3 regions of the Lysinibacillus sp. FN11 genome follow, and region 2 is predicted to be linked to each of the others. Evidence: a T-box and tRNA genes for the amino acid it is inferred to sense, from the RefSeq annotation. Region 2 holds a T-box; the other regions hold tRNA genes.
The links. The T-box of region 2 lies ahead of ileS (isoleucine--tRNA ligase). A T-box ahead of a tRNA ligase gene usually reads a tRNA of that ligase, here a tRNA-Ile.

Region 1 (9,917 bases), 1.1 Mb from region 2:
GACTATGAGGATTATCGTTCACCCAGAGTGCAGCCGTGAAGTGGTAGCAGCGGCTGATGATGCAGGCTCCACAAAATACATTATTGATACAATCAATCGAGCTCCAAGCGGATCTGCATGGGCAATTGGAACAGAAATGAATCTTGTCAATCGCATTATTAAGCAGCATCCTGATAAACATATTGTGTCCTTAAATGAAAACTTTTGTCCTTGTTTAACAATGAATCGAATTGACCTTCCACATTTGTTATGGAGCTTAGAAAGTATTGAGCAAGGTCAACCTCATAACCGTATACAAGTAGATGAACATACTACCGCTGAAGCACTTAGTTCACTTGATAGAATGCTAGCCAGAGGATAAATAGTTACACTTTTTAAACAGAAAGGTTGAAGATATAACCTTTCTGTTTTTGTTTACAAACACCTGCTTTCAATAGTGCTAATGGCTTCCATTTTCGCCTACATTGCTAAAATTGACACGACTTTATTCTCCATGATACTGTCAATTTGGAGGTGATATTAAATGGCTTTTCAATCGAAAAATATCTTTATCAATTTACCAGTAAAAGATCTAAACAAATCTATCAGTTTTTTTAAGGAATTAGGTTTTGAGTTCAATCAACAATTCAGTGATGAAACAACAGCCTCAATGATTATTAGTGAAAATATCTTCGCATTAATAATGGTTGAAGAACGATTTAAAGGATTTAGTAAGAAAGAAGTTACAGATACTACTACTTCTGCAGAAGCAATCTTATGTCTTTCTGCTGAAAGCCGAGAACAAGTAGATCAATTAGTGAATAAGGCACTTGCCTCTGGTGGTAAACCATATAGTGAACCACAAGATCACGGATTTATGTATGGTCGGGGTTTTCAAGATGTAGATGGGCATATCTGGGAAGTGGTTTATATGGATGAAAATGCATTGAATCAAGAGTAAATTTTGTATCTATGAATATCAAAAAACAGTAGATGCAAATGCATCTACTGTTTTTAGTATGACCCGTACGGGATTCGAACCCGTGTTACCGCCGTGAAAGGGCGGTGTCTTAACCACTTGACCAACGGGCCCATGGCGGAGAAGGAGGGATTTGAACCCTCGCGCCGGTTACCCGACCTACACCCTTAGCAGGGGCGCCTCTTCAGCCTCTTGAGTACTTCCCCAAAATAAAAATGGCTCCGAAGGCAGGACTCGAACCTGCGACAACCTGATTAACAGTCAGGTGCTACTACCAACTGAGCTACTTCGGAATAATGGTGGGCCTAAATGGACTCGAACCATCGACCTCACGCTTATCAGGCGTGCGCTCTAACCAGCTGAGCTATAGGCCCTTGGAGCGGGTGATGGGAATCGAACCCACGACATCAGCTTGGAAGGCTGAGGTTTTACCATTAAACTACACCCGCATAAATGGTGGGTCAGGACGGAATCGAACCGCCGACACTTAGAGCTTCAATCTAATGCTCTACCAACTGAGCTACTGACCCATTTCGTCCATGCTAAGCTTACTCATTCTTTTGCTTCTCATGACTTTTATTTTAAAAATGGCGGTCCCGACCGGGATCGAACCGGCGATCTCCTGCGTGACAGGCAGGCATGTTAACCGCTACACCACGGGACCTTTTGGTTGCGGGGGCTGGATTTGAACCAACGACCTTCGGGTTATGAGCCCGACGAGCTACCACTGCTCCACCCCGCGATAATTTTATGCTGTTTCGAGTTTTTAAAGCACCATTTATAAAAATTTAAAACTGGAGGAGGTAGAGGGATTCGAACCCCCGCGCGGTGTTACCCGCCTGTCGGTTTTCAAGACCGATCCCTTCAGCCAGACTTGGGTATACCTCCGTTACAATATATAAATGGTGGACCTTGCAGGACTCGAACCTGCGACCGGACGGTTATGAGCCGTCTGCTCTAACCAACTGAGCTAAAGGTCCTTTAAGATGGCGGCAGAGGGGATCGAACCCCCGACCTTACGGGTATGAACCGTACGCTCTAGCCAGCTGAGCTACGCCGCCAGGATCTTTATACTGGTTAATTTACTTATGGTGGAGCCTAGCGGGATCGAACCGCTGACCTCCTGCGTGCAAGGCAGGCGCTCTCCCAGCTGAGCTAAGGCCCCATAATTTTTTTGGAAATGGTCGGGAAGACAGGATTCGAACCTGCGACCCCTTGGTCCCAAACCAAGTGCTCTACCAAGCTGAGCTACTTCCCGTTGTTCTTTTGGCGCGCCCGACAGGAGTCGAACCCATAACCTTCTGATCCGTAGTCAGACGCTCTATCCAATTGAGCTACGGGCGCATTTAAAATGGTGCCGAGGACCGGAATCGAACCGGTACGGTAGTCACCTACCGCAGGATTTTAAGTCCTGTGCGTCTGCCAGTTCCGCCACCCCGGCACATTTGGAGCGGAAGACGAGGTTCGAACTCGCGACCCCCACCTTGGCAAGGTGGTGTTCTACCACTGAACTACTTCCGCATGTGCATAAGTTTTTTTATCTGGCAATGAAAATAATGGTGCGGGTGAAGGGAGTCGAACCCCCACGCCTTGCGGCGCTAGATCCTAAGTCTAGTGCGTCTGCCAATTCCGCCACACCCGCTTATTATTATTTAAAAATGGTGAGCCATGAAGGACTCGAACCTTCGACCCTCTGATTAAAAGTCAGATGCTCTACCAACTGAGCTAATGGCTCGAAAAAATGGTGCCGGCTATAGGAATCGAACCCACGACCTACTGATTACAAGTCAGTTGCTCTACCTGCTGAGCTAAACCGGCATATGGTGGAGGATGACGGGCTCGAACCGCCGACCCTCTGCTTGTAAGGCAGATGCTCTCCCAGCTGAGCTAATCCTCCTGGGTATTATGCCTAGCGACGTCCTACTCTCACAGGGGGAAGCCCCCAACTACCATCGGCGCTAAAGAGCTTAACTTCCGTGTTCGGTATGGGAACGGGTGTGACCTCTTTGCCATCATCACTAGACTTATTCGACCTCCAATACACGGCGTATTACTGCGTCAGCTGCTCTCGTTCAATCAGTCACGTACAAAAGTACGCTCCTTCAATCACTCGTTTGCTTCCTTGTACTACTTGTGTCTTGAAGCTCTCTTTTTTATTGAAAGATTTGTTCTTTCAAAACTGGATAAACGGTGCATTGAATGTTTCAAACTTTTTTTGGTTAAGTCCTCGATCGATTAGTATTCGTCAGCTCCATGTGTCACCACACTTTCACCTCGAACCTATCTACCTCATCGTCTTTGAGGGATCTTACTTACTTGCGTAATGGGAAATCTCATCTTGAGGGGGCTTCATGCTTAGATGCTTTCAGCACTTATCCCGTCCACACATAGCTACCCAGCGATGCCTTTGGCAAGACAACTGGTACACCAGCGGTGTGTCCATCCCGGTCCTCTCGTACTAAGGACAGCTCCTCTCAAATTTCCTACGCCCACGACGGATAGGGACCGAACTGTCTCACGACGTTCTGAACCCAGCTCGCGTACCGCTTTAATGGGCGAACAGCCCAACCCTTGGGACCGACTACAGCCCCAGGATGCGATGAGCCGACATCGAGGTGCCAAACCTCCCCGTCGATGTGGACTCTTGGGGGAGATAAGCCTGTTATCCCCGGGGTAGCTTTTATCCGTTGAGCGATGGCCCTTCCATGCGGAACCACCGGATCACTAAGCCCGTCTTTCGACCCTGCTCGACTTGTAGGTCTCGCAGTCAAGCTCCCTTGTGCCTTTACACTCTACGAATGATTTCCAACCATTCTGAGGGAACCTTTGGGCGCCTCCGTTACCTTTTAGGAGGCGACCGCCCCAGTCAAACTGTCCGCCTGACACTGTCTCCTGCCCCGCTAAGGGGCATGGGTTAGAATTTCAATACAACCAGGGTAGTATCCCACCGACGCCTCCTTCGAAGCTGGCGCTCCGAGATCTCTGGCTCCTACCTATCCTGTACAAGTTGTACCAAAATTCAATATCAGGCTACAGTAAAGCTCCACGGGGTCTTTCCGTCCTGTCGCGGGTAACCTGCATCTTCACAGGTACTATAATTTCACCGAGTCTCTCGTTGAGACAGTGCCCAGATCGTTACGCCTTTCGTGCGGGTCGGAACTTACCCGACAAGGAATTTCGCTACCTTAGGACCGTTATAGTTACGGCCGCCGTTTACTGGGGCTTCAATTCGCAGCTTCGCTTGCGCTAACCACTCCTCTTAACCTTCCAGCACCGGGCAGGCGTCAGCCCCTATACGTCACCTTACGGTTTTGCAGAGACCTGTGTTTTTGCTAAACAGTCGCCTGGGCCTATTCACTGCGGCTCTCATGCGCTTGCACGCTCAAGAGCACCCCTTCTCCCGAAGTTACGGGGTCATTTTGCCGAGTTCCTTAACGAGAGTTCTCTCGCACACCTTAGGATTCTCTCCTCGACTACCTGTGTCGGTTTGCGGTACGGGCACCTCTCACCTCGATAGAGGCTTTTCTTGGCAGTGTGAAATCAGGAACTTCGTCCATACGGACTCGCCATCACAGCTCAACGTTACAGTGTGCGGATTTGCCTACACACACGCCTTACTGCTTGGACGCGCACAACCAACGGCGCGCTTACCCTATCCTACTGCGTCCCCCCATTTCTCAAACGGTGAGGAGGTGGTACAGGAATATCAGCCTGTTGTCCATCGCCTACGCCTATCGGCCTCGGCTTAGGTCCCGACTAACCCTGAGCGGACGAGCCTTCCTCAGGAAACCTTAGTCATACGGTGGACGGGATTCTCACCCGTCTTTCGCTACTCATACCGGCATTCTCACTTCTAAGCGCTCCACCAGTCCTTCCGGTCTGACTTCAACGCACTTAGAACGCTCTCCTACCACTGACATCGTAGATGTCAATCCACAGCTTCGGTGAATCGTTTAGCCCCGATACATTTTCGGCGCAGCGTCACTCGACCAGTGAGCTATTACGCACTCTTTAAATGATGGCTGCTTCTAAGCCAACATCCTGGTTGTCTGTGCAACGCCACATCCTTTTCCACTTAACGATTACTTTGGGACCTTAGCTGGTGGTCTGGGCTGTTTCCCTTTTGACTACGGATCTTATCACTCGCAGTCTGACTCCCGTGTATAAATATCTGGCATTCGGAGTTTGTCTGAATTCGGTAAACCGGGATGGCCCCCTAGTCCAAACAGTGCTCTACCTCCAGTATTCTCATCACGAGGCTAGCCCTAAAGCTATTTCGGAGAGAACCAGCTATCTCCAAGTTCGATTGGAATTTCTCCGCTACCCACACCTCATCCCCGCACTTTTCAACGTGCGTGGGTTCGGGCCTCCAGTAAGTGTTACCTCACCTTCACCCTGGACATGGGTAGATCACCTGGTTTCGGGTCTACGACCACGTACTATTTCGCCCTATTCAGACTCGCTTTCGCTGCGGCTCCGCCTTCTAAAGCTTAACCTTGCACGTAATCGTAACTCGCCGGTTCATTCTACAAAAGGCACGCTATCACCCATTAACGGGCTCTAACTACTTGTAGGCACACGGTTTCAGGATCTCTTTCACTCCCCTTCCGGGGTGCTTTTCACCTTTCCCTCACGGTACTGGTTCACTATCGGTCACTAGGTAGTATTTAGCCTTGGGAGATGGTCCTCCCGGATTCCGACGGAATTTCACGTGTTCCGCCGTACTCAGGATCCACTCAGGAGAGAACGAACTTTCGACTACAGGGCTTTTACCTGCTCTGGCGGACCTTTCCAAGTCGCTTCATCTAACTCGCTCTTTTGTAACTCCGTATTGAGTGTCCTACAACCCCAAGAGGCAAGCCTCTTGGTTTGGGCTCTTCCCGTTTCGCTCGCCGCTACTCAGGGAATCGATTTTTCTTTCTCTTCCTCCAGGTACTTAGATGTTTCAGTTCCCTGGGTCTGCCTTCAAGACGCTATGTATTCACGTCAAGATACTACGCGATTAAACGTAGTGGGTTCCCCCATTCGGAAATCTCCGGATCAAAGCTCACTTACAGCTCCCCGAAGCATATCGGTGTTAGTGCCGTCCTTCTTCGGCTCCTAGTGCCAAGGCATTCGCCGTGCGCCCTTAATAACTTAACCAAGTTATTAAGCCTATAAAAAAACTTAAAAAATAAATGTGTTTGTTACAATTTCAATGTCGTTTTATCCAGTTTTCAAAGAACAAGTTTTGAAGTGTTTCATTCAGATAGAATGAACCTTCAAAACTGAACGCAAAACGTAATCGTACAAACCCAAGGTTTGTATTCCGAAATAATCCTTAGAAAGGAGGTGATCCAGCCGCACCTTCCGATACGGCTACCTTGTTACGACTTCACCCCAATCATCTATCCCACCTTCGGCGGCTGGCTCCAAAAGGTTACCTCACCGACTTCGGGTGTTACAAACTCTCGTGGTGTGACGGGCGGTGTGTACAAGGCCCGGGAACGTATTCACCGCGGCATGCTGATCCGCGATTACTAGCGATTCCGGCTTCATGTAGGCGAGTTGCAGCCTACAATCCGAACTGAGAACGACTTTATCGGATTAGCTCCCTCTCGCGAGTTGGCAACCGTTTGTATCGTCCATTGTAGCACGTGTGTAGCCCAGGTCATAAGGGGCATGATGATTTGACGTCATCCCCACCTTCCTCCGGTTTGTCACCGGCAGTCACCTTAGAGTGCCCAACTAAATGATGGCAACTAAGATCAAGGGTTGCGCTCGTTGCGGGACTTAACCCAACATCTCACGACACGAGCTGACGACAACCATGCACCACCTGTCACCGTTGCCCCCGAAGGGGAAACTATATCTCTACAGTGGTCAACGGGATGTCAAGACCTGGTAAGGTTCTTCGCGTTGCTTCGAATTAAACCACATGCTCCACCGCTTGTGCGGGCCCCCGTCAATTCCTTTGAGTTTCAGTCTTGCGACCGTACTCCCCAGGCGGAGTGCTTAATGCGTTAGCTGCAGCACTAAGGGGCGGAAACCCCCTAACACTTAGCACTCATCGTTTACGGCGTGGACTACCAGGGTATCTAATCCTGTTTGCTCCCCACGCTTTCGCGCCTCAGCGTCAGTTACAGACCAGAAAGTCGCCTTCGCCACTGGTGTTCCTCCAAATCTCTACGCATTTCACCGCTACACTTGGAATTCCACTTTCCTCTTCTGCACTCAAGTCCCCCAGTTTCCAATGACCCTCCACGGTTGAGCCGTGGGCTTTCACATCAGACTTAAAGGACCGCCTGCGCGCGCTTTACGCCCAATAATTCCGGACAACGCTTGCCACCTACGTATTACCGCGGCTGCTGGCACGTAGTTAGCCGTGGCTTTCTAATAAGGTACCGTCAAGGTACAGCCAGTTACTACTGTACTTGTTCTTCCCTTACAACAGAGTTTTACGATCCGAAAACCTTCTTCACTCACGCGGCGTTGCTCCATCAGGCTTTCGCCCATTGTGGAAGATTCCCTACTGCTGCCTCCCGTAGGAGTCTGGGCCGTGTCTCAGTCCCAGTGTGGCCGATCACCCTCTCAGGTCGGCTACGCATCGTCGCCTTGGTGAGCCGTTACCTCACCAACTAGCTAATGCGCCGCGGGCCCATCCTATAGCGACAGCCGAAACCGTCTTTCAGTCTCTCGCCATGAAGCAAGAGAGATTATTCGGTATTAGCCCCGGTTTCCCGGAGTTATCCCAAACTATAGGGTAGGTTGCCCACGTGTTACTCACCCGTCCGCCGCTAACGTCAAAGGAGCAAGCTCCTTTTCTGTTCGCTCGACTTGCATGTATTAGGCACGCCGCCAGCGTTCGTCCTGAGCCAGGATCAAACTCTCCATAAAAGAAATTTGATTAGCTCAAATTGTTTTGCTGGCATCATGTTTGATGTCCAAAATTGTGTTTCGTTCACTAGTAAAACTAGCTACTTAAAAATTTATTGATTACGTTTTGCTTGTTCAGTTTTCAAGGTTCATTTTATTCAAGTCTTTTTCAGCGACTTTATTATCTTACCTCATTCTTAACTATAAGTCAACAACTTTTTAAAACTTTATTTTCAAGCGTTTCTTCTTGTTAAGGACAAGTAATAATATATAATATAGCATTTTAAAAATCAAGCATTTTTCATAAAAAAATTAAAAATCTTTTTAATATCTATTACAAACAATAGAATTCCTGCTAATACAATCAATCCACCGATGATTTGTGTCATGATTAAATACTCTTTAAATATCACCAAAGCTAAAAGAGCAGCTCCTACAGGCTCAAATAATATAGCAATTGAAACAACATTCGTACTAACATATTTAATTGACCAATTAAACAAAGTATGACCAAGTAAATTTGGGATTAATGCTAATAAGAAAAACCATAACCAATCCATCGAAGAATATGGACCAAATGATTCCCCTTTAATCATTACATATATAAATAAAGTGATGGTACTTACAACATATACAACCATTGTATAGGTCACAAGTGATAATCTTTTACGTACATCCTGTCCTAATAGAAAATAAGCTGTTGCAAGTGCACATGCAACGAGCGCCAGTACATCTCCATAAAAGGCTGTTCCACTTACTTTAAAATCGCCCCAACTAATTAAAACACTTCCTATTATTGCAATGGATCCTGCTACGATTGTTTTCATCGTAATTTTTTCTTTAAAGAAAAAATAAGTGCCCACAAACGCAAACAAAGGTTGTAGCGTTACTAAAACTGTTGAACTTGCTACTGAAGTATAGTTGAGTGATTCAAACCATAATATAAAATGAAAAGCTAAAAAAATCCCAGCAACTGAAGAAAATAGCCAATCACGTCTTTTTAAAGTTGCTAACTCCTTTGTATATCCTCTTAAAAACCATGGCGCCATGATTAAAACGGAAAATAGCATGCGATAAAATGCTATAATCCCCGCTTCCGCCGATGCTAATTTCACAAAAATTGCTGACATCGATACTGAAATTACACCGATCACAATTGGGATGTATGGATGAATTTTTGGCTGCTCCAAAAAACCCCACCTTCCTAAAAAAATACTTATATGTCCTTACTTCATGTTGTACAATACAAAAAAGTGATGCACATATAATAATGACAGTTTGCATATCTCTTAGCAATACGAAATAACAATGGAGGGTTGTGTATGGAAACATTATTCGAAAATATGATTACATATGAAGTTGGCATAAAATTAGTTATTGCAGCCACATTAAGTTTAGTAATCGGTATCGAAAGGGAATTAAAGAAAAAACCAGTTGGATTAAAAACAAGTTTAGTTATTGCTACTTTCAGCTGCTTATTAACGATTATCTCCATTGAAACAGCCTACTCAACCCCCGCTAGAGATGATATTAATATTACGATGGACCCTCTTCGTTTAGCAGCACAAATTGTTAGTGGAATTGGCTTTCTTGGTGCAGGAGTCATTCTAAGACGCGGGAATGACAGCATTACGGGTTTAACAACCGCTGCTATGATCTGGGGAGCCGCTGGTATCGGTATTGCGGTTGGTGCAGGTTTTTACATGGATGCAACACTAGCTGTTGTGATCATTGTTTTTGGAATTGAAGTACTATCACCTTTTCTTATGAAAATCGGACCCAAGCGAATTCGTATGCGGGAAATTTTATTAAAAGTTCAAATTGATGATGACAACCATACAGAAGCATTTCTATTATTTTTAAAGGACAACAACATTATCATTGAAAATATACGCATTAAAGATGTGCACTTAAAAAATGATAGTGTTTTACATGAGTTAGATTTACGCCTTTCCTTAATCGTCTCGGATAATTTGTTGTCCTTTTATCGTTCATTACGAGCACTATCTTATATAGAAAAAATCGAAATGGAAATTTTAAACTAGTTGGAGGATTTTTTATGGCAGAACTATTAAAACTACTAAAAGACGGCAACAAACCCTCT
Region 2 (9,917 bases):
TCATCAAATACTAATAAAAATTCACAGCCGTCCTCAAGTCCTTGAATGGAATGAGGAATGCCAGGCGGAAAATACCATAAATCACCAGGTCCCACATCCGCTATAAAGTTACAACCATTTTGATCGACAGCCGTAATGCGAGCATGACCAAGCAGCATATAAGACCACTCCGCCTGTTGATGCCAGTGCAGCTCACGTACGCCCCCTGGTGCCAAACTCATATTCACACCCGCCAAAGTCGTAGCAATCGGTAATTCACGAACCGTAATTTCCCGTGACCACCCACCTTGATTTAAGGTCATATGCGTGTCTGAAAACGAGAATCGTAAATTTGGAATCAAACCCGCATCAGTCGTTGGTGGCACCAGCATATCAGGATTTTCTAAGTCCCTCATAATATCCCGTGGCCCCTTATCCACCCCTCCAGCCCCATCACCTCGAATAGGCTGAGGCACCTGAAAATAACCCGGTGGCAAATTTTCCAATCGTTCACCTCTTTATGTTCGTAATCAAAATAAAATACTTCTATTCTTCTAAAATGTATGGATACACGGCTTGGATTATTCACTTTCTTTTCTATCAGTGGGTTGGGTGGCTAAGCCTGGATATTTAATTGAGAGAGGAGCTTGCTATATGATCACTTTTCACTGGTTTTGGAGCGGGTTCTTCAGTTGTTTGATCACTTCTCATCTACTTTGGAGCGGGTTCCTTACTTGTTTGATCGTTTCTCAACCACTTTAGAGCGGGTTTCTCACTTCTTTGATCACTTCTCAACCTATGTAGAGCAACCTTCTCTCGTTTCCCTAACTTCAGGACAAACCCTTACTTACTCTTCGTCCAATAGCCTCCACCGCACATTCATGTAGGATTTGTAAGCCTTCCTGTAATTCTTCATAGGTTGCATAGGCGTAGGATAGACGAATATGATGATGATCTTGTGGATCGTAGATATAGCCTGGATTGATTAATACTTGTTGCTGCAACAGTATCATAAAGAAGTCTTTATCTACAAGCGGCTCATGAAACTTGAGCCAAATATAAAAGCCTCCTCTTGGTTTGCTCCAATTCGCCACATCTGTAAATGTCACCTTTAAAAGCTGTTCCGTAAAATCGGCTCGCTCCTGTAATTGTTGACGTAATCCTGCGAGATGCTTTTCATATTTTCCTGATTGCAGCCAATGTAGGACAATTTCTTGAGAAATGGCACTTGAGCCATAGTCTGTTTGCATTTTTATATCAGCTAACCGCTCAATGACAGTGGTTGGACCGATGAGCCAACCAATGCGTAGCCCTGGGCTTAAGGTTTTAGAGACGCTGCCAATATAAAGAACTTGTCCGCTATTATCCATGGCCTTAAGCGGCGGTGATGCCTCTTCAAAAAGCAATTCATGATAAACATCATCTTCTACAATCGGAATGCGTGATGTCTGACAGGCTTCATATAGCTGTTCTTTTTCTCGTGTTGTCCATACATGACCTGTTGGATTATGTAAAGTAGGTATGGCATAAAACACGGCTTGTTTCTTTCGTTTCCTTTGCGCCAATGTTTGAGCAAGCTGTTCATCACGATCAATGCTAATCATTTGCATGCCAACCGACTGAAAAGGGTGAACAGAATTTAAATAGGAGGTTGGCTCCTGAAACACAATAGACCCTTGCTCTAATAAGCCAACAGCAATCAATTGTAGTGCCTGAAGAGCCCCTGAGACAATACAGACATTTTGAGGCTCAGCGGGAATGCCTCTTTTTTGAACATATTTACAAATAGCTTTACGGAGCTGATCATTGCCTTGTGGCGAAGAGTAGCCTAATGCTTTGGGTTGAAAGGATAGCTCTCGCAGTGAAGCTTCTATTTCCTCGGTAGGCAACAAACTGGGTGCTAGCTCTCCCGTTCCTAAACGTATTACATCCTCACGCTGTTCGTATTCGTTAATTAATTGGATGGTGTGGTAGTTTGGCTTGTGGATGCTTGTTTCGATATAAGTTTGCCAATTCGGCTGTGTTTGTTGGATTAATGCATGCCAGGAATTGTACGTAACATAAACACCAGAGCCTACTTTTGCTTCAAGAATGCCCATTGCTTTTAATTCCTCTAAAGCCTGCTGAACTGTGCTACGATTCACATTGAACTGCATGGCCAGCTGTCTTTGGGTAGGTAGTTTTGTCCCTGCTGCCCAGTCTCCTCGTTCCACATTGGCCGTTACCCACTGTACAATCTGCTGCTGTAATGTATTATCACTTCGTCTATTCGGCTGCCAGCTCATGTTCCCTCTCCTTCCATGCTATAGAATTGGGTGGATAAAAAACCAACCAATTGGTCGTTTTCTTTTAGTTATACCATATCTAAAATAAGTAAAGAAAGGAGGAATGATCGTTGGAAGCTTTTCTTCATGGGATCATTTTAGCATTTGGACTCATTTTGCCATTAGGCGTACAAAATGTTTTTGTTTTTTCACAAGGTGCTACACAACCAAATTTATTACGCGCTTTGCCAGCGAGTGTGACAGCTGCGATCTGTGATACACTGCTTATTCTACTTGCGGTATTCGGTCTGTCATTAATTGTTCTACAGTTTGAGTGGCTGCGTATCACGTTAATGGGTATTGGTATCGTTTTTTTACTTTACATGGGCTATAGCATTTGGCGTTCAAATCCAGCCAACACTGAAAATAGCGAAGCATTGCCTATTAAAAAACAAATTCTCTTTGCCCTCTCTGTGTCACTTCTAAATCCACATGCTATTTTAGATACAATCGGTGTTATTGGTACAAGCGCATTAAAATATAGTGGAGCCGAGCAAATGATGTTCACTATTGCTTGTGTGTTCATTTCCTGGCTATGGTTTTTCGGTCTCACTTTGACTGGCGCCTCGTTCAAAAAACTAGACGGCTCTGGAAAATTGATGCGAGTATTTAATAAATGCTCCGCTGTCTTTATTTGGGCAACAGCATGTTATCTCGCAAGTGGCTTATTTTAACGTACATAGAAAAAGCTCAGGAGGTAACCCTGAGCTTTTCTTTTATAGAGAAACAAATAAAGTGAGCTTTTCATTAAACAATGCCGTCTCAATGGATTTTGCATGAGGCCATTCCTCACCATAATGAATAGCTTTAACTAATACATTTTCTTGTAATAACGCTTCGTGCTGCTGAATATTGAAAATTACCTCTGCACTACCATTAAAGGCAATCGATACATATTGCGCCACTGGTAGCTGCCATTTTTTCCGTGCATCTTGTATTGTACGAATTAATTCTCGTATTTGTCCTTCTTGTAGTAAGCTCTCTGTGAGTTGAACATTCATCAAGACACGGCAAGTGCTATCCTCTGCTAAAATATAATGGTCCTTGACGATTGATTCAGCTATTACATGTTCTCTTAATAATGTTAGCTGTTGACCGTCCATCATGAGATCCACTGTTCCATGATGTTGTAGCCTTTGTTTCTCTTCATCTGTTAATGCCAACACATACTCTTTTACTTGATTAACCTTTGGACCAAATGCCGCGCCAGCTGATTTAAAGTTTAACTTATAATGCACGCTTTCATAGGCAGAAAAATCATGTGTCCATCTACAAGCTTTGATGTTTAACTCATCCTGAATGAGTTCGCTATAGGCTTGGTAATCCGACAGTTCACTTTTTAGGGCAACAATGAGTTCACTTAAAGGCTGCTTGACCTTTATTCCCTGACTATTGCGAATGCTACGTCCAAGTTCCACAACTGTTAAGACTGTTGCCATTTCTTGTTCAAGCCTCACATCCACTAGTTGATCGTCGAATAGTGGGTATTTCTCAAGATGAACACTTTTTCCACATAGTTGACGGTAGATATCCTCTGCTATAAATGGTGTAAACGGTGCTATTAATTGACAAATGGATGTCAGTGCCTCATAAAGTGTGCTAAATGCACCTCGTTTATCTGCTGTCATTCCATTTGCCCAAAATCTAGCACGCGAACGACGAATATACCAGTTGCTTAATTCCTCCACCAATTGACCAATTTCCCGTGTAGCCTGTGTAAATTGATAATCATCCATGGAGGCTGTGACAAGCTGGATAGTGTGATGTAAGCGGGACAATATCCAATGATCTAGCTGTGAACGTGTACCTGTATTTGTAGCATCATACGTAAAACCATCGATCTGGGCATACATATCATAAAATTTAAACGTATTGTCGAGTGTATCTACCAGCTTAGATTTCGCATCTAAGACAACTTTCTTTGAAAAACGCTTTGGATTCCATGGGGAGCTATCAACTAAAAATGCCCAACGTAGAGCATCTGCTCCATACTCCTCGATTAACTCAACAGGCTCTAAAGCATTGCCTTTACTTTTGGACATCTTCTGTCCATGCTCATCGAGTACATGCCCTAACGATAGCACATTTTTATAAGGTGGTTTTCCTGTAAATAAGGTCGATACTGCTAATAAGCTATAGAAAAATCCTCGCGTTTGGTCGATTCCCTCAATGACCACATCTGCTGGAAACTGATGATGAAAGTTCGCTACATCTTTAAAAGGATAATGCTGTTGGGCAAATGGCATCGAGCCACTGTCAAACCAAACATCGATAACTTCAGGCGTACGTTTCATGTCGCCTTGGCAGACAGGACAGGTACAGACAATGTCATCTATAAATGGCTTATGGAGCTCTAATTGTTCATTGACAGCTCCTTTGGCTAATTGTTGTAGTGCTGCAACACTGTTAGGTGCCTCCTCATGATTGCAATCCTGACAGATCCACACATTGAGTGGTGTCCCCCAATAACGATTACGACTAATATTCCAATCCACTAAGTTTTCTAGGAAGTTGCCAAATCGTCCATCCTTAATATGGCTAGGATACCATGTCACCTGCTGATTATTTTGTAAAAGCTGCTCTTTTAATGCCGACATTTTGATAAACCAGCTATCTGTTGCATAGTACAATAATGGTGAATCACAGCGCCAGCAATGTGGATAGCTATGCTCATATTTTTCTTTAGCAAATAAAAGCTCTTTTGCTGCAAGCATTTTAATGATGTCGACATCACAGTCCTTCACAAAACGTCCAACAAGCTCAGGTACCGCTTCTGTATAACAACCTTTTAGATCAACTACATTGACAAAGGACAAGCCATGTTCCTGCACCGTTTTATAATCGTCCTCTCCATAAGCAGGTGCTATGTGTACAATTCCTGTTCCACTATGCTCTGTCACATAATCTGCCATGACAACGATATGTCCTTTATGGACGGTTACATAGGAAAATGGCGATTGATAGGAAACACCTGCAAACTCCTGTCCGTCATGCTCACTTAATATTTCTACAGGCTCTGAAAAAACCTTTGATACCAACGATTTGGCTAGTATATAGATGCTGTTTGCATGCCTTACACGGACATATCGAAGAGCAGGATTCATAGCCAAGGCTACATTGGCTGGTAATGTCCAAGGCGTCGTTGTCCAGCCTAAGATATATTCGTCTCGATCCTCTAGCTTAAACATTGCAGTGACGGATAAATCCTTGACATCCTTATAGCCCTGTGCCACCTCATGAGAGCTTAAGGAAGTTTGGCAGCTAGGGCAATAAGGTGAAACGCGATGTCCTTTGTATAACAGTTTTTCCTTGTGAACGTGGCTTAAAATATGCCACACAGTTTCAATATAGTCATTACTTAATGTTAGGTAAGGTTCATCCATGTCAAGCCAGTAGCCAAGCTGCTCTGTAAAGGTACGCCATTTTTGCTCATAGGTAAAAACGCTCTTCTTACATGCTTGAATAAATTGCTCCACCCCGTAGTTCTCAATCTCCTGCTTTCCTGAGATCCCTAATGCCTTTTCTACCCCTAATTCCACAGGCAACCCATGTGTATCCCAACCTGCTTTTCGTTCAACTAAATAGCCCTGCATTGTTTTGTAACGTGCCACCACATCTTTTATGGTTCTACCAAAGGCATGGCCGACATGTGGTAAACCATTTGCTGTTGGGGGTCCCTCATAAAATACAAAGGGCTGCTGTCCAGCGCGATTACTTACGGATTTGGCAAAGGTCCCTTCTTGCGCCCATAATGTACGAATCCTTGTTTCTCGTTCAACCGTTGTTTCTTTCTTTTGTTCTTTCTGCATATTAGTTCCTCCTATACAAGCGAATTTGTATAAAAGGCATACAAAAAACCCCGTCCCAAGGAAAAGGGACGGGGTTAACCGCGAATACCACCCTAATTCTATTGACACGATGGCCAATAGCACTCAGCAACGTACAATCATACGTGTTCTTTTTAACGGTAGACACCCGGATTAGCTTACTCCATTCAGCTAATCTTCTCAGAGAGGATTTTCATGTAACACCTGCACACCGACTTCCACCAAATGTCGGCTCTCTGTAGAACAAAGTGAAACACTACTCTTTCTCATCAACGAATTTGTATGCTTTTATTGTCCTTCATCTTAGCAAATTACCAATTGTCTGTCAACAATGGACAATCTTAAAAAATTTCGTTGAGACAAGTGGCAATACTTTGATGGAGATCAGCATATTGTGGCTGTTGAATGGTTTGAATCAAAAAGCTCTTCAGCAATGTTTTACTATTGAATAGCACTATTCTGTATTGTTCTTCACTCAGATGTTCCTTCATTGAGGCTAAGGTTAATGGCATTTGCTGAACTATATGGATGACTTCATTTTGTTCCAGCCCCTGCTCCAACATCGCGAATATAGGCACTAATAGTCGGTCATCCTCATCATGGATAAAAATGTAATCCGGTTGTAAATAGATGGACCATAATGCATGTAACATATCCGGATAGGCTGTTTTCAATGATTTTGGATTTTTCACTAGTTCATCGATAGCATCTGAAACATGCGCCACGCTATGTGCCCATCCCTTGCCAGGCACATAGCCTCTTACATCCTTTTCAGATGATACATAGCTTAGTAACTTTGTTTGACAGTCCTCTATGCTAGCCTTGGGCAAAAAATTATCCTGTAGATCTCTTGCTAAAATAAGCGCTACTAATAATGATGTAAAGGAGCGAGTAAAGACCCAATCTGATTCCTTTTCTCCAATCCCCTTAACTATTAAATGGTTTAAGCTATAATCCCATAACTCCGTTAAGCAACGATGGTCTAGCAAGTTTTTTTCTAAAATCCATTCATAAAAGCTGCCATAAATATAAGTATCTCGTAGCTCACTATCAATAGAACCGATATGTGCTAACATGGAATGCACAAGCTGCTCTTGATTTTCTAGCTCCATTATTGCTTGCCCCTTTTTCAATGCCTTTAATCGATCCTTTAATTTTTCTTCCTTCAGTACATCTTGTATCAACTCTTTGACTCCCCTTTGCTTATTTATTTTGATACTCACTCTCTCGGTTTATCCCATCTAACTTCCAGCTCTCATTAAAACGGACATATGTAAATTCCTTTTGCCAATTATCTTGGTGTACAATCACCTTACTGCGCCAAGGAAAGGTAAATGCATTCGCCTGCCCCTTTCGCACATCAGCTATATCATCCGCTACTTCAAGAAGCGTCGTAGGCTTCATTGTATTGTGCATCAAATAAAGCTGTCGATCTGAACTATCCTCAAGCTCCTGCATTACTTGCTGATGGAACGCAATCACCTGCTGATTTGCCTGATAAAGTGAATAAACGAGTGAGCTCCCAAATAGCAGCATCAATGTTGCCACAATCACAACATGCTTTTTCTTTAAGCCTATATAAAATGCCCACTTCTTTTCCTTGTTGTATAAATAGATATAGATTGCTAGACTAATTGGCCATAAAAATAGTAGCTGCCAAAAGAGGACAACCCAAAAATTTCTCCATCCGAGACAAAATATCGAATGCAAAAGTAATTCAACAGCCATAAGGGCATTGACCAACGCCAAAAGGATTCTTCCTGTGACATACTTTTTAAATAAATCAGTAGAAGAGGTAAGCTTAGGAAAAACGCTGTCGCATTATCTAATATAGCAAATACCAAATCAACACCTCTATTTTAGAAAAATATTACAACTATTGTATATGAATCCAAATCTAAAGAAAAGGCTAGACATTCTAAAATCATTAAATGTCTAGCTTCTTGTTAGTGAAATTCCTTTACTATTTTCATCTCTACGATATCCTTATAATCAAGGAATGGCTGAGTGTCATCGTTCCCAATCGACTGTCTATACTGTACTTCTACTCGATCACCAACTGAAAGTGTTTGCGGAACATCCACTAGAGGGAACCATGTACCATTACTATGTTTTTGCACTAATTCATCTACAGATTTTTGCCCAACCTCGCTAGCCAAGACGCCTGAGACAACTAAAAATTCATGTTCCTTGATCGCTAAGACCGTTCCACTTCTGATGAGCTTCATTTGGCTGTCCTTTTCTGGGATTTTATATTTTTCTCTTAAGGAGGCAATGTCTTTATGATAATGTTGTTCTAAATAATTCATGGCTGCTTGCTCAACAAGCCATGTACGAATGGGATTACTTACATCCTTATAATCGGCTTGGCTTACCTCCCATAATAAATCAAATGTAGCCATTTTATAGGCAATTGGCTTGCCATAGTTCTCTATAAACCCTTCGTTTGTGACTTGCAACATTTGCAGAAGCTTATCATAAGTTGGCCGAGTATCATCCTCATAGCTCCACTCTTGCATGAACTGTTCGAGTGCCTTATCTACTTGCTCTTGTGTAGGTACTAATTTTTTCGATTGCGCATAAGCAAAGGTCGATTCAAAATATAAAAAATTATCAAAGCTTGCCTTATATAAACGATTCTTTCCGTTCATAAAAGAATCAAGTTGTAAATATAGCTCTAAAATCCGCTCATCTAATACGGGTGGAATAGTAGAAGCTTGCTGTTGTTGTTCATTATATTGCTGATATATAAACAGCCCTATGCAGACACTTAAAATCATAGCCAAAACACCATATGGCCAGCGTTTTGCCGATTTTTTTCATGGCGTTGCTGTAAATGCTGAACCACATTTGTCATCACACGCTTTTTACTTTCTGATAAATCCCTTACTACGCGAGCATCCATTTTACTCATGCAGGAGCACCTCCCATTCAACATGCTGTAATTGTAGCTTCAATAACTCTCGCCCACGACGTAGCCTTGTTTTAACGGTGCTTTCAGGAATCGTTAACAGCTCTGCAATGTCTACCACAGGCATTTCTTCAAAATAAAAATGTATAATGACCTCTCGCTGTTTGAAAGGGAGAGCTAGAATCGCATTTTCAATCAAAGTACGTTCATCTTGCTGTACAAGCATATCTCTTCTCATAACGGTTTGCTGCGGAAAAATCTTCTGTTGCACTTGAATTTTCCGATAGGTCCAGCTGCGTAAATAATCTTTACTTCGATTACTAACTAATTTCGATAAATACGCCTTTAGCTCCCCACGTTCCTCATAGTTTTGCTGTTTATCATAGAATTTAATAAAGACATCCTGTACGATATCTTCGGCACTTTGTAAATCTCTCACATAGTAAAAGGCAAGACGAATAAGCCTCTCTGTATGCTGTTCCATTATTCTTTCCAGTTCATGAATTAGCAACATTCTTCCTCCTCTCTACCCTATAAACGGAGCTCGCGGCTTCGAGGTTTGCTTTTTTGTCAATTACCCCAAATCATTGTCAGCAAATGGTGTAATCACTTGTTTTTCCGTTGAAGATAGCACGATATTAGTAGAAGGTGTGCCATAGGGCATAGCCGCATCAATAAATTGTTCTAATGTTTCTACTGAATAGGTCGCTAATTTAACAATATAGCTAATTTCCCCAGCCACTCGATAACATGCCAAAACATCAGGATGAGCATTACAAAATGAAGAAAGACTTTTACAATCAATGGACTTAAATAAAATAATGGCTTCAATCGTACGCTCCATCTTTTTCAGATTTACCTTTGCATGATAGCCCT
Region 3 (9,917 bases), 1.1 Mb from region 2:
CAATCCCACCTTGTGCACGGTAAGAACTACTCATATATAAAGATGATTTTGTAACAATTTGTATTTGAAAATGTTTTTCAAGCACTAAAGCAGCCTGAAGTGCAGCAATTCCACTACCAATTATAAGGACGTCTGTCTTTACATCCATAGTTATACCTTCTTTACAGTTGTCTTGACACTTATCTTTACATAAAATAAAAAAGAAAACAAGACCTGATGAACAAGAGAGGAAGAAGACGATGATTTATATGGATTATGCTGCAACATCACCTATGATGAGGGAATCTCTTGAGGCCTATGTAGAGGTGGCACAACGGTATTATGGAAATAGTGCGAGTCTGCATGATTTAGGGGGACAAGCCCTTTATTTTGTCCAGCAATCAAGAGAGGTTGTAGCCCAAGCCCTAGGTGTAACTAGTGATGGTGTAATTTTTACGGGTAGTGGAACAGAGGGAAATCTCATAGCCATCTTGTCGTTAGCACTAGCCTCAAAAAAAGGAAAACACATTATTTCTTCTCAAGCTGAGCATACGTCAGTGCATGCAGCTTTGAATACACTTGAGAAAAAGGGCTTTACTGTAACAAAATTACCTTTGCAGAAGGATGGTTGTGTTGATCTGGGACAATTGCAACAAGCAATCCGAGAAGAGACTGCTTTGATTACCATTCAACATGTCAATTCTGAAATTGGTTCAATCCAGCCTGTAGAGAAAATCGTAAAGATGGCAAGAAAATCAAATATTTTCTGTCACGTTGATTGTGTACAATCATTTGGTAAACTAGCTATACCAAAGGGGGCCGATGCTATTACCATCTCGGCTCATAAAATAGGTGGGCCAAAGGGCTGCGGTGCTATATATATGAACCCTGCAATCAGAGTACCTGCATTAACACCAGGTGTGACACATGAGAGGGGTCTTAGAGGGGGAACATTAGATACTCCTGCAATCGTGGCCTTTGCCGCGGCAATTGAAAACTATCAATATGAGTTGCAACATTATGAAACGTTAAGAGATTATTTTGAAAATAATTTACCTGAAACATGTCAGCTCGTTGAATGTAAACAGCAACTACCTAATATTTGTGGGGTAATGATGGAGAAAGTAGAGGGGCAATATGTTCTTTTAAAGTTAAATGAGGCGGGAATCTGTATCTCTACTGGTAGTGCATGTGATATTCATAGTGAATCGGGAACAAAGGCTATTCTATCTATGGGGTTCTCTTTGGAAGCGGCACGCCAATTTTTTAGAATATCTTTTGGTCCTTCTACTACACTTGAGGATATTGTAAAATTAAAAATAGAGCTTTCAAATATTTAATGAAAAGAAGAGTGAAGGATTATCTATATTCTTCACTTGTATTGAAATAGATTATAAGCTAAGAATATCGGCAAATAAAATAATTGTTTTCTTTTGAACCAACAATTGCTATAATATTTTGCAGGGCAATATTTTCTCTTACTTAACAAAAATAACTTTAAAAAGTAATAATTTTTTTTTTATAAAAAAGTATTGCACAATGTTAGAAAACGTTATACAATAATTCTTGTCTTGAAGGACAGGTAAACAACTTCAAAACAAGATACATAACAAAGTCTAGTGATGATGGCAAAGAGGTCACACCCGTTCCCATACCGAACACGGAAGTTAAGCTCTTTAGCGCCGATGGTAGTTGGGGGCTTCCCCCTGTGAGAGTAGGACGTCGCTAGGCATAATACCCAGGAGGATTAGCTCAGCTGGGAGAGCATCTGCCTTACAAGCAGAGGGTCGGCGGTTCGAGCCCGTCATCCTCCACCATATGCCGGTTTAGCTCAGCAGGTAGAGCAACTGACTTGTAATCAGTAGGTCGTGGGTTCGATTCCTATAGCCGGCACCATTTTTTCGAGCCATTAGCTCAGTTGGTAGAGCATCTGACTTTTAATCAGAGGGTCGAAGGTTCGAGTCCTTCATGGCTCACCATTTTTAAATAATAATAAGCGGGTGTGGCGGAATTGGCAGACGCACTAGACTTAGGATCTAGCGCCGCAAGGCGTGGGGGTTCGACTCCCTTCACCCGCACCATTATTTTCATTGCCAGATAAAAAAACTTATGCACATGCGGAAGTAGTTCAGTGGTAGAACACCACCTTGCCAAGGTGGGGGTCGCGAGTTCGAACCTCGTCTTCCGCTCCAAATGTGCCGGGGTGGCGGAACTGGCAGACGCACAGGACTTAAAATCCTGCGGTAGGTGACTACCGTACCGGTTCGATTCCGGTCCTCGGCACCATTTTAAATGCGCCCGTAGCTCAATTGGATAGAGCGTCTGACTACGGATCAGAAGGTTATGGGTTCGACTCCTGTCGGGCGCGCCAAAAGAACAACGGGAAGTAGCTCAGCTTGGTAGAGCACTTGGTTTGGGACCAAGGGGTCGCAGGTTCGAATCCTGTCTTCCCGACCATTTCCAAAAAAATTATGGGGCCTTAGCTCAGCTGGGAGAGCGCCTGCCTTGCACGCAGGAGGTCAGCGGTTCGATCCCGCTAGGCTCCACCATAAGTAAATTAACCAGTATAAAGATCCTGGCGGCGTAGCTCAGCTGGCTAGAGCGTACGGTTCATACCCGTAAGGTCGGGGGTTCGATCCCCTCTGCCGCCATCTTAAAGGACCTTTAGCTCAGTTGGTTAGAGCAGACGGCTCATAACCGTCCGGTCGCAGGTTCGAGTCCTGCAAGGTCCACCATTTATATATTGTAACGGAGGTATACCCAAGTCTGGCTGAAGGGATCGGTCTTGAAAACCGACAGGCGGGTAACACCGCGCGGGGGTTCGAATCCCTCTACCTCCTCCAGTTTTAAATTTTTATAAATGGTGCTTTAAAAACTCGAAACAGCATAAAATTATCGCGGGGTGGAGCAGTGGTAGCTCGTCGGGCTCATAACCCGAAGGTCGTTGGTTCAAATCCAGCCCCCGCAACCAAAAGGTCCCGTGGTGTAGCGGTTAACATGCCTGCCTGTCACGCAGGAGATCGCCGGTTCGATCCCGGTCGGGACCGCCATTTTTAAAATAAAAGTCATGAGAAGCAAAAGAATGAGTAAGCTTAGCATGGACGAAATGGGTCAGTAGCTCAGTTGGTAGAGCATTAGATTGAAGCTCTAAGTGTCGGCGGTTCGATTCCGTCCTGACCCACCATTTATGCGGGTGTAGTTTAATGGTAAAACCTCAGCCTTCCAAGCTGATGTCGTGGGTTCGATTCCCATCACCCGCTCCAAGGGCCTATAGCTCAGCTGGTTAGAGCGCACGCCTGATAAGCGTGAGGTCGATGGTTCGAGTCCATTTAGGCCCACCATTATTCCGAAGTAGCTCAGTTGGTAGTAGCACCTGACTGTTAATCAGGTTGTCGCAGGTTCGAGTCCTGCCTTCGGAGCCATTTTTATTTTGGGGAAGTACTCAAGAGGCTGAAGAGGCGCCCCTGCTAAGGGTGTAGGTCGGGTAACCGGCGCGAGGGTTCAAATCCCTCCTTCTCCGCCATGGGCCCGTTGGTCAAGTGGTTAAGACACCGCCCTTTCACGGCGGTAACACGGGTTCGAATCCCGTACGGGTCATACTAAGTGCAGTAGATGAATTTACATCTACTGCACTTTTTAATTTATTAGATACTTAGATTAATAACATAGCTATATTAAATGAAAGCCTACACAGATTAATCATTCTGTGTAGGCTTATTTTTTCAAATTAACGATTAAATTTTTCGTCCTTTTCCATATGGGATGCAAAGAGGTGTACCAAAGATTGGATCTGTCGTCATTTGGCAATCAAGGTCAAACACATGACTAACTAAATCAGTTGTCATAATTTCTTCTGGTTTCCCTTGACGATAGACACCACGGTCACGCACTGTAATAATATGATCGGCATAGCGACAAGCAAGATTAATATCATGTAATACCATAATGATAGTTCGCTTTTGCTGTTGGTTCAATTCGTACAGTAAATCTAAAACGTCTATTTGATGAGTTAAATCTAAGTATGTCGTAGGCTCGTCTAAAAGAATGATATCTGTATCTTGAGCAAGCGTCATAGCTATCCACGCACGTTGACGTTGTCCTCCTGATAGCTCATCTACTGGTCTATCTTGTAAATGCTCAGTACCTGTAGCTTTTAAAGCATTTAAAACGATTTCTTCATCCTTTTCAGTCCACTGTTGTCGCCAACTTTGGTAAGGATAGCGACCTTGTTTCACAAGTTGTAGGACAGTTAATCCTTCTGGTGCAACAGGAGATTGGGGAAGAATAGAGAGGTTTTTAGCCACTTGTTTTGTTGATAATTTAAAAATATCCTCACCATCTAATAAAACGGAGCCTTTTTTAGGTTTTAATAATCGAGCAATGGAGCGTAAGAGTGTGGATTTAATTTAATTATTGGCAATAAATTACGACAAGAAAAAGATTATGCGAAACTTAGCAAAATTGCTCCAACAGTGTTTTCTGAAACATTACGTGGCGACTGGAAAGAGAATTTTAAATTATTCGCTAAAGCAGTAAATCAAGAAACAAAAGGTGAAGAAGTACTAAAAGCTTACGAAGATAAGTTACAAGCACTGAAAGAAGAGCTTGGAGAACAAACCAACCAAGAAGTTTCATTTGTACGCTTTATGGCCGATAAATCTCGTATCTATTACACAGATTCATTCTCAGGTGTGATTTTTGATGCTTTAGGATTTAAACGTGTTGCAGCGCAAGCAGATTTATTTAAAGATAATGCAAAACTAGGAAACTTAGCGATTGAAGTTGGGAAAGAAGCAATCCCTCAAATGGATGGGGATGTTATTTTCTACTTCACGTACATGCCAACAGGTGATGATTCAGCACTAGCAACTGAACAAGAGTGGACACAAGACCCACTTTGGAAAAACTTAACAGCTGTCCAAAAAGGCAATGCACATAAGGTGGATGATGTCATTTGGAATACGGCTGGAGGCATTTTAGCTGCGAATATTATGCTAGATCAAGTGAAAGAAATCTTTGTTAAATAATTTTCTCATAAACTATACATTTATCGGTGTTTGATAAATGTATAGTTTTTTTATTTCCTAATATATACTCTCCTGGTACTATTAAGTTAGATAGACTATGATGTAGATATTGACCGTAAATTGAGGGGGATGGCGATGAAGGAAAAATTAAGGTGGGTTTATAATCAGCATTATTTAGAGCAAGACCATATAAAACAAGCAACTGCAATACTTCCATATTTTTCACTAGACCAAGTGAGAAAGATTGGTCAATTTCAGCGTACATATGAGCATTTTGAGAAGACACCACTCCATCATCTTGAGGCACTATCTTCATATATGGGTGTAGAAAAAATCATGATTAAAGATGAATCTTATCGATTTGGTTTAAATGCCTTTAAAGTTTTAGGCGGAATTTATGCAATTGCACAATATGTTGCCAATAAGCTTGGAAGGAATATAGAGGAGCTATCGTTTGAACAGTTAAAAACCCCAGAAGTAAGAGCGCAAGTAGGCAATCCAACATTTATTTCAACGACAGATGGTAATCATGGTCGTGGTGTGGCCTGGGCGGCAAGAGAACTGGGTTTTCAAGCAAGAATATATATGCCAACTGGTAGCTCCGCTGAGCGGTTACTGCATATTAAAAGTGAAGGGGCTTTTGCTGAAATTACGACAATGAATTATGACGATACTGTTCGTTATACCTCACGGCTTGCACAAGAAAATGGCTGGGTCTTGATTCAGGATACGATGTGGGAAGGCTATGAAGAAATTCCATTATGGATTATGCAGGGGTACACAACCCTTGTACAGGAGATTGTTGAACAGATTCAGCAAGCCCCAACACATGTATTTTTGCAAGCTGGTGTGGGGTCCTTTGCCGGAGCAGTAGTAGCATTTTTACAGCAATACTATGAGCAGGAAATTACATTTGTCTTGGTTGAGCCTCATGTCGCTAATTGCTATTATGAAAGCTTTAAGAAAAATACAGATCAATTTGTCACTGTTGGTGGAGAGATGCAAACAATAATGGCAGGTCTTGCTTGTGGTGAACCTAATCCACAGGCTTGGCAAATCTTAAAAACCTTTATAAAAATAAGTATCTCGTGTGAGGAAGAAATAGCAGCAACGGGTATGCGCGTTCTAGGAAATCCTTTAGCTACAGACACCCGCATTATAGCTGGTGAATCAGGAGCGGCGCCATTTGGTTGCTTTTATGAAATAATGACTAATAAACAATATAAGGAATTAAAACATGCCTTGCACCTAAATGAACATGCAAGGGTGCTGTTTATTAATACAGAGGGTCATACAGATAAAGAGAGTTATCGAGAAATAGTATGGCATGGGAAATATGCGAATCAATAGCAAACTAGTGATTTACTAGTTTGCTATTTTTACTTTTGTAAAAGGATATGAAGGTATGATTAAGTTTAATAAAATTTTTTTATTTTACTCTTGACCTTAACGTTGCGTCAAAGCTTACAGTAGCATTAAGTGGAGGTGATGATATGGAATATACCATTCAGGAGCTTGCTCAACTATCGGGTGTTAGTACAAGAACATTGCGTTATTATGATGAAATTGGATTGCTAAAACCAGCAAGAACCAATGAGGCAGGTTATCGATTTTATGGCCAATGGGAGGTCGATATGTTGCAGCAGATTTTATTTTATCGTGCATTAGATATGAAATTAGCGACAATTCAGACTATTGTTCAAGCACCAAATTTTCAGCATGCTGAGGCGCTCAAAACACATAGAGCTGCTTTGCTTCAACGCAAAGAACAGTTGGAAACGATCTTACAGACAGTAGAAAAAACAATACAATCCATTGAGGAGGAACAACCAATGTCAAATGAAGAAAAATTTAAAGGCTTTAAAGAAAAGTTAATGGAGGATAACGAAAAGCAGTACGGCAAAGAAATCCGTGAGAAATATGGGAATGAAACAGTGGATGCATCCAATGCTAAGCTTATGAACATGACGGAGCAACAATATCAAGCGATGCAACAGCTAGAACAGCAAATGTTTGAACGCTTAGCAGAGGCAATGAAACTTGGAGATGCTGCAAGTGACATTGCGATGGAAGTTGCAGAGTTGCATAAACGCTGGCTCAACTTTACGTGGAAAGAGTATTCCAAAGAGGCACATGCAGGGCTGGCACAAATGTATATTGCTGATGAACGTTTTACAGCTTATTATGATGAACGTGGTGAAACAGGAGCAGCGCAATTTTTGCATGACGCCATTATAGCTTATACAAGTAAGTAAATAGGTCTTCCTTATGCTGACATGTTTTAGAAATCGTAAAATAGGAAAAAATGAAAGCATGAGGAGGAGATTATTGTGGATCAACAAGTAATGCAACAATTAAAAAGACAACTAGAGCAAGAATTACAAGAAATAGAACAACGAATAGAAGAATCAGAGCGACCTCAAGCGACAGAACTATCGAATTATGATAATCATCCAGCTGATAATGCAAGTGATTTAACGGATCAGCTCACAGAAATGGCTATTGATGAGCATCGTGGTGATAATGCTGAAGAAATAAAAGAAGCTCTTCAAGCAATGGCAGACGGTACATATGGCAAGTGTGCAGTCTGTGGTAAAGAAATTCCGATTGGTCGCTTAAAGGCAATGCCGCAAGCTCTGACATGTGTGGAGCATGCTGAAAAGAAAGAAGACAGTTTACGACCAGTGGAAGAAGATGTTCTTTCTTCAACACCAAAATCAGATGATTTTATCGAGCTTGAGGAATTCGGCTCTTCTGATACACCACAGGATAAAATGTAGTCAGCTTTTCCTTACAGAAGCAGTATAATAACTGTAGAGGTGAGGATATGAAGATTATTGATTTACATTGTGATGCGCTTTTAAAGTTAACTACTCTTGAAACGGCAAATTTTGCAGAGGATGTGCGACTACATGCTAATCAAAAAAGATTGCAATTAGGGCAAGTAGAGGCTCAAGTGTTCGCTATCTTTATTGACCCAAAAATCGCGCAAAATTTGCAATTTCTTGAGGTCATGCGCCAAATCGAAGCATTCCATACTCACGTAATACAAACAGAGGGCATGGTGCATATTACAGATTGGGCACAGTTAGATCAATTAGCTCCACACGAAATAGGAGCCATTTTAAGCTTAGAGGGCTGTAGTGCCATTGGCGAAGATTTAACAAAACTGACAGCTGTACTGGATGCAGGAGTGAAATTAGTAGGTTTAACGTGGAATGAAGAAAATGCTGTGGCTCATGGTGCTGAACAGGATGCAACTCTTGGTTTAAAGCCATTTGGTAAAGAAGTTATACAATTATTAAATGAACGCGATATTATTATTGATGTATCTCATCTAAATGAGCAAAGCTTTTGGGATGTTTTGCCGCTTGCAAAGCATATTATTGCAAGCCATAGTAATGCACGTGCACTATGTGATCACCCGCGTAACTTAACAGATGACCAGGCAAAGGCACTTGTAGAGGCGGGAGGACATATCCATGTAGTTTATTTCCCACTCTTTATAGGCAAAGGTGCAACACTAGACCATTTAGTGGGACATGTGGAGCATTTAGCAAAACTGGTAGGTGTGGAGCATATTGGATTAGGCTCCGATTTTGATGGGATTGATCGGACTGTCAGTGGCTTAGCACATGCAGGAGAGGCGCAAAATTTACTAGAGGTATTACGTACACGCTTTTCAGATGAAGAAGTGTATGGTATTGCAAGCAAAAATTTTCGACGCTATGTAAAAAAAGCAGCAACCCGTTAAGGCTGCTGCATCTTAATAAAAGAAATAATGAATTAATAAACCGATTCCTAATAGGAAGCCGAAGAATGTATTTGTTTGCGCTGTATATTTCATCGCAGGCATTACCTCTTTGGCTTCTTTTTTGTCTCGGAAAATTTGAATGGCACGTAATGGTTTTGGAATACTTAGGAAGATGATTAATGCCCAAAAAGTAATGCCATCAACTGCTACAAGAGCAATCACCCATAAATAAGAGACGATAAAAAAGCCTGATAACACGGAAATCGCATTATCACGTCCTACCAAAATAGCTAAAGTTTTTCGTCCGCCTTCTGTATCGCCAACGATATCACGTATATTGTTCGATAGCATAATGGCACCGACTAAAATCATGCTTGGTACAGAGAGCAAGACAGCATCCAGTGTTACTGTAAGCGCTTGAATATAGAAGGCAATTAATACAATGCCCATCCCCATTACTGCGCCAGAAACAATTTCACCAAATGGCGAATAGGCGATTGGGTACGGTCCACCTGTATATAAAAAGCCAATAAGCATACAAACAAGTCCGACAGCAGCTAACCACCAAGATGTTGAGGCACATATGTAAATGCCAAGAAGCATGGCAATAGCATAAAAGCTTAATGCAATCATCATAATTGTCTTTGGCTGTACACCATGACGGACAATCGTTCCGCCAATCCCGACGGAATGCTCGTTATCTAATCCTAATTTGTAATCATAATATTCATTGAACATATTCGTTGCTGCTTGTATAAGCATACTTGCAATGAGCATAGCAAAAAATAGTCCAAAATCAATTGTTTCTTTTTCAATTGCTAAGGCAATTGCTGTTCCTAGGAATACAGGAACAAATGAAGCGGTTAAAGTATGTGGACGTGTTAAATGCCACCAAACTTTAAAACCCCTATCAGCTTCAATGACTTTGGTCATAAGGTCTTTCTCTCCTTCAAATGTTGTCGACTCTTCTTATTTTAAACGAAGATTGAGAAAATGGGTAGGTTCACAGCTTATTACATACTGTTTAATGAAAAAAAGTGATACAATAGAACATGCATTTATGAACTGAAAATAAAAAAGAACGATTAGCAACAGGACGAATCACGTGTTGCCAACCAAAATATGATGTGTTATTTAATCATCATTAAAATTATGTA

Region 1: it has a tRNA-Ile gene. The T-box ahead of ileS (isoleucine--tRNA ligase) is inferred to sense a tRNA for this amino acid. The anticodon was not compared.
Region 3: it has a tRNA-Ile gene. The T-box ahead of ileS (isoleucine--tRNA ligase) is inferred to sense a tRNA for this amino acid. The anticodon was not compared.

The regions. Positions count from the first base shown of each region.
Region 1 covers NZ_CP102383.1:3,170,141-3,180,057, forward strand. Annotated here, with positions in the region: gene nadA (quinolinate synthase NadA) at 1-361, shown strand, start outside; gene NP781_RS16790 (VOC family protein) at 524-940, shown strand; tRNA gene NP781_RS16795 (tRNA-Glu) at 1,000-1,071, opposite strand; tRNA gene NP781_RS16800 (tRNA-Ser) at 1,074-1,164, opposite strand; tRNA gene NP781_RS16805 (tRNA-Asn) at 1,175-1,251, opposite strand; tRNA gene NP781_RS16810 (tRNA-Ile) at 1,256-1,332, opposite strand; tRNA gene NP781_RS16815 (tRNA-Gly) at 1,334-1,407, opposite strand; tRNA gene NP781_RS16820 (tRNA-Phe) at 1,413-1,488, opposite strand; tRNA gene NP781_RS16825 (tRNA-Asp) at 1,547-1,622, opposite strand; tRNA gene NP781_RS16830 (tRNA-Met) at 1,626-1,700, opposite strand; tRNA gene NP781_RS16835 (tRNA-Ser) at 1,754-1,846, opposite strand; tRNA gene NP781_RS16840 (tRNA-Ile) at 1,862-1,938, opposite strand; tRNA gene NP781_RS16845 (tRNA-Met) at 1,946-2,019, opposite strand; tRNA gene NP781_RS16850 (tRNA-Ala) at 2,048-2,123, opposite strand; tRNA gene NP781_RS16855 (tRNA-Pro) at 2,140-2,216, opposite strand; tRNA gene NP781_RS16860 (tRNA-Arg) at 2,226-2,302, opposite strand; tRNA gene NP781_RS16865 (tRNA-Leu) at 2,311-2,399, opposite strand; tRNA gene NP781_RS16870 (tRNA-Gly) at 2,405-2,479, opposite strand; tRNA gene NP781_RS16875 (tRNA-Leu) at 2,516-2,600, opposite strand; tRNA gene NP781_RS16880 (tRNA-Lys) at 2,618-2,693, opposite strand; tRNA gene NP781_RS16885 (tRNA-Thr) at 2,701-2,776, opposite strand; tRNA gene NP781_RS16890 (tRNA-Val) at 2,780-2,855, opposite strand; rRNA gene rrf (5S ribosomal RNA) at 2,866-2,981, opposite strand; rRNA gene NP781_RS16900 (23S ribosomal RNA) at 3,174-6,100, opposite strand; rRNA gene NP781_RS16905 (16S ribosomal RNA) at 6,283-7,834, opposite strand; gene NP781_RS16910 (DMT family transporter) at 8,104-9,003, opposite strand; gene NP781_RS16915 (MgtC/SapB family protein) at 9,136-9,858, shown strand; gene NP781_RS16920 (cation diffusion facilitator family transporter) at 9,873-9,917, shown strand, end outside.
Region 2 covers NZ_CP102383.1:2,040,923-2,050,839, forward strand. Annotated here, with positions in the region: gene NP781_RS10895 (oxalate decarboxylase family bicupin) at 1-485, opposite strand, end outside; gene NP781_RS10900 (aminotransferase-like domain-containing protein) at 810-2,264, opposite strand; gene NP781_RS10905 (LysE/ArgO family amino acid transporter) at 2,375-2,977, shown strand; gene ileS (isoleucine--tRNA ligase) at 3,020-6,112, opposite strand; T-box leader at 6,174-6,412, opposite strand; gene NP781_RS10915 (DUF2785 domain-containing protein) at 6,472-7,314, opposite strand; gene NP781_RS10920 (hypothetical protein) at 7,334-7,879, opposite strand; gene NP781_RS10925 (DUF3221 domain-containing protein) at 8,077-8,910, opposite strand; gene NP781_RS10930 (hypothetical protein) at 8,907-9,044, opposite strand; gene NP781_RS10935 (sigma-70 family RNA polymerase sigma factor) at 9,037-9,552, opposite strand; gene NP781_RS10940 (Lrp/AsnC family transcriptional regulator) at 9,616-9,917, opposite strand, start outside.
Region 3 covers NZ_CP102383.1:3,157,239-3,167,155, reverse strand. Annotated here, with positions in the region: gene nadB (L-aspartate oxidase) at 1-148, opposite strand, end outside; gene NP781_RS16770 (cysteine desulfurase family protein) at 249-1,319, shown strand; rRNA gene rrf (5S ribosomal RNA) at 1,595-1,710, shown strand; tRNA gene NP781_RS16760 (tRNA-Val) at 1,721-1,796, shown strand; tRNA gene NP781_RS16755 (tRNA-Thr) at 1,800-1,875, shown strand; tRNA gene NP781_RS16750 (tRNA-Lys) at 1,883-1,958, shown strand; tRNA gene NP781_RS16745 (tRNA-Leu) at 1,976-2,060, shown strand; tRNA gene NP781_RS16740 (tRNA-Gly) at 2,097-2,171, shown strand; tRNA gene NP781_RS16735 (tRNA-Leu) at 2,177-2,265, shown strand; tRNA gene NP781_RS16730 (tRNA-Arg) at 2,274-2,350, shown strand; tRNA gene NP781_RS16725 (tRNA-Pro) at 2,360-2,436, shown strand; tRNA gene NP781_RS16720 (tRNA-Ala) at 2,453-2,528, shown strand; tRNA gene NP781_RS16715 (tRNA-Met) at 2,557-2,630, shown strand; tRNA gene NP781_RS16710 (tRNA-Ile) at 2,638-2,714, shown strand; tRNA gene NP781_RS16705 (tRNA-Ser) at 2,730-2,822, shown strand; tRNA gene NP781_RS16700 (tRNA-Met) at 2,876-2,950, shown strand; tRNA gene NP781_RS16695 (tRNA-Asp) at 2,954-3,029, shown strand; tRNA gene NP781_RS16690 (tRNA-Phe) at 3,088-3,163, shown strand; tRNA gene NP781_RS16685 (tRNA-Gly) at 3,169-3,242, shown strand; tRNA gene NP781_RS16680 (tRNA-Ile) at 3,244-3,320, shown strand; tRNA gene NP781_RS16675 (tRNA-Asn) at 3,325-3,401, shown strand; tRNA gene NP781_RS16670 (tRNA-Ser) at 3,412-3,502, shown strand; tRNA gene NP781_RS16665 (tRNA-Glu) at 3,505-3,576, shown strand; partial or broken gene NP781_RS16660 (ABC transporter ATP-binding protein) at 3,714-4,382, opposite strand; partial or broken gene NP781_RS16655 (ABC transporter substrate-binding protein) at 4,383-5,006, shown strand; gene NP781_RS16650 (diaminopropionate ammonia-lyase) at 5,142-6,356, shown strand; gene NP781_RS16645 (MerR family transcriptional regulator) at 6,500-7,261, shown strand; gene NP781_RS16640 (TraR/DksA C4-type zinc finger protein) at 7,337-7,786, shown strand; gene NP781_RS16635 (dipeptidase) at 7,834-8,760, shown strand; gene NP781_RS16630 (1,4-dihydroxy-2-naphthoate polyprenyltransferase) at 8,773-9,693, opposite strand.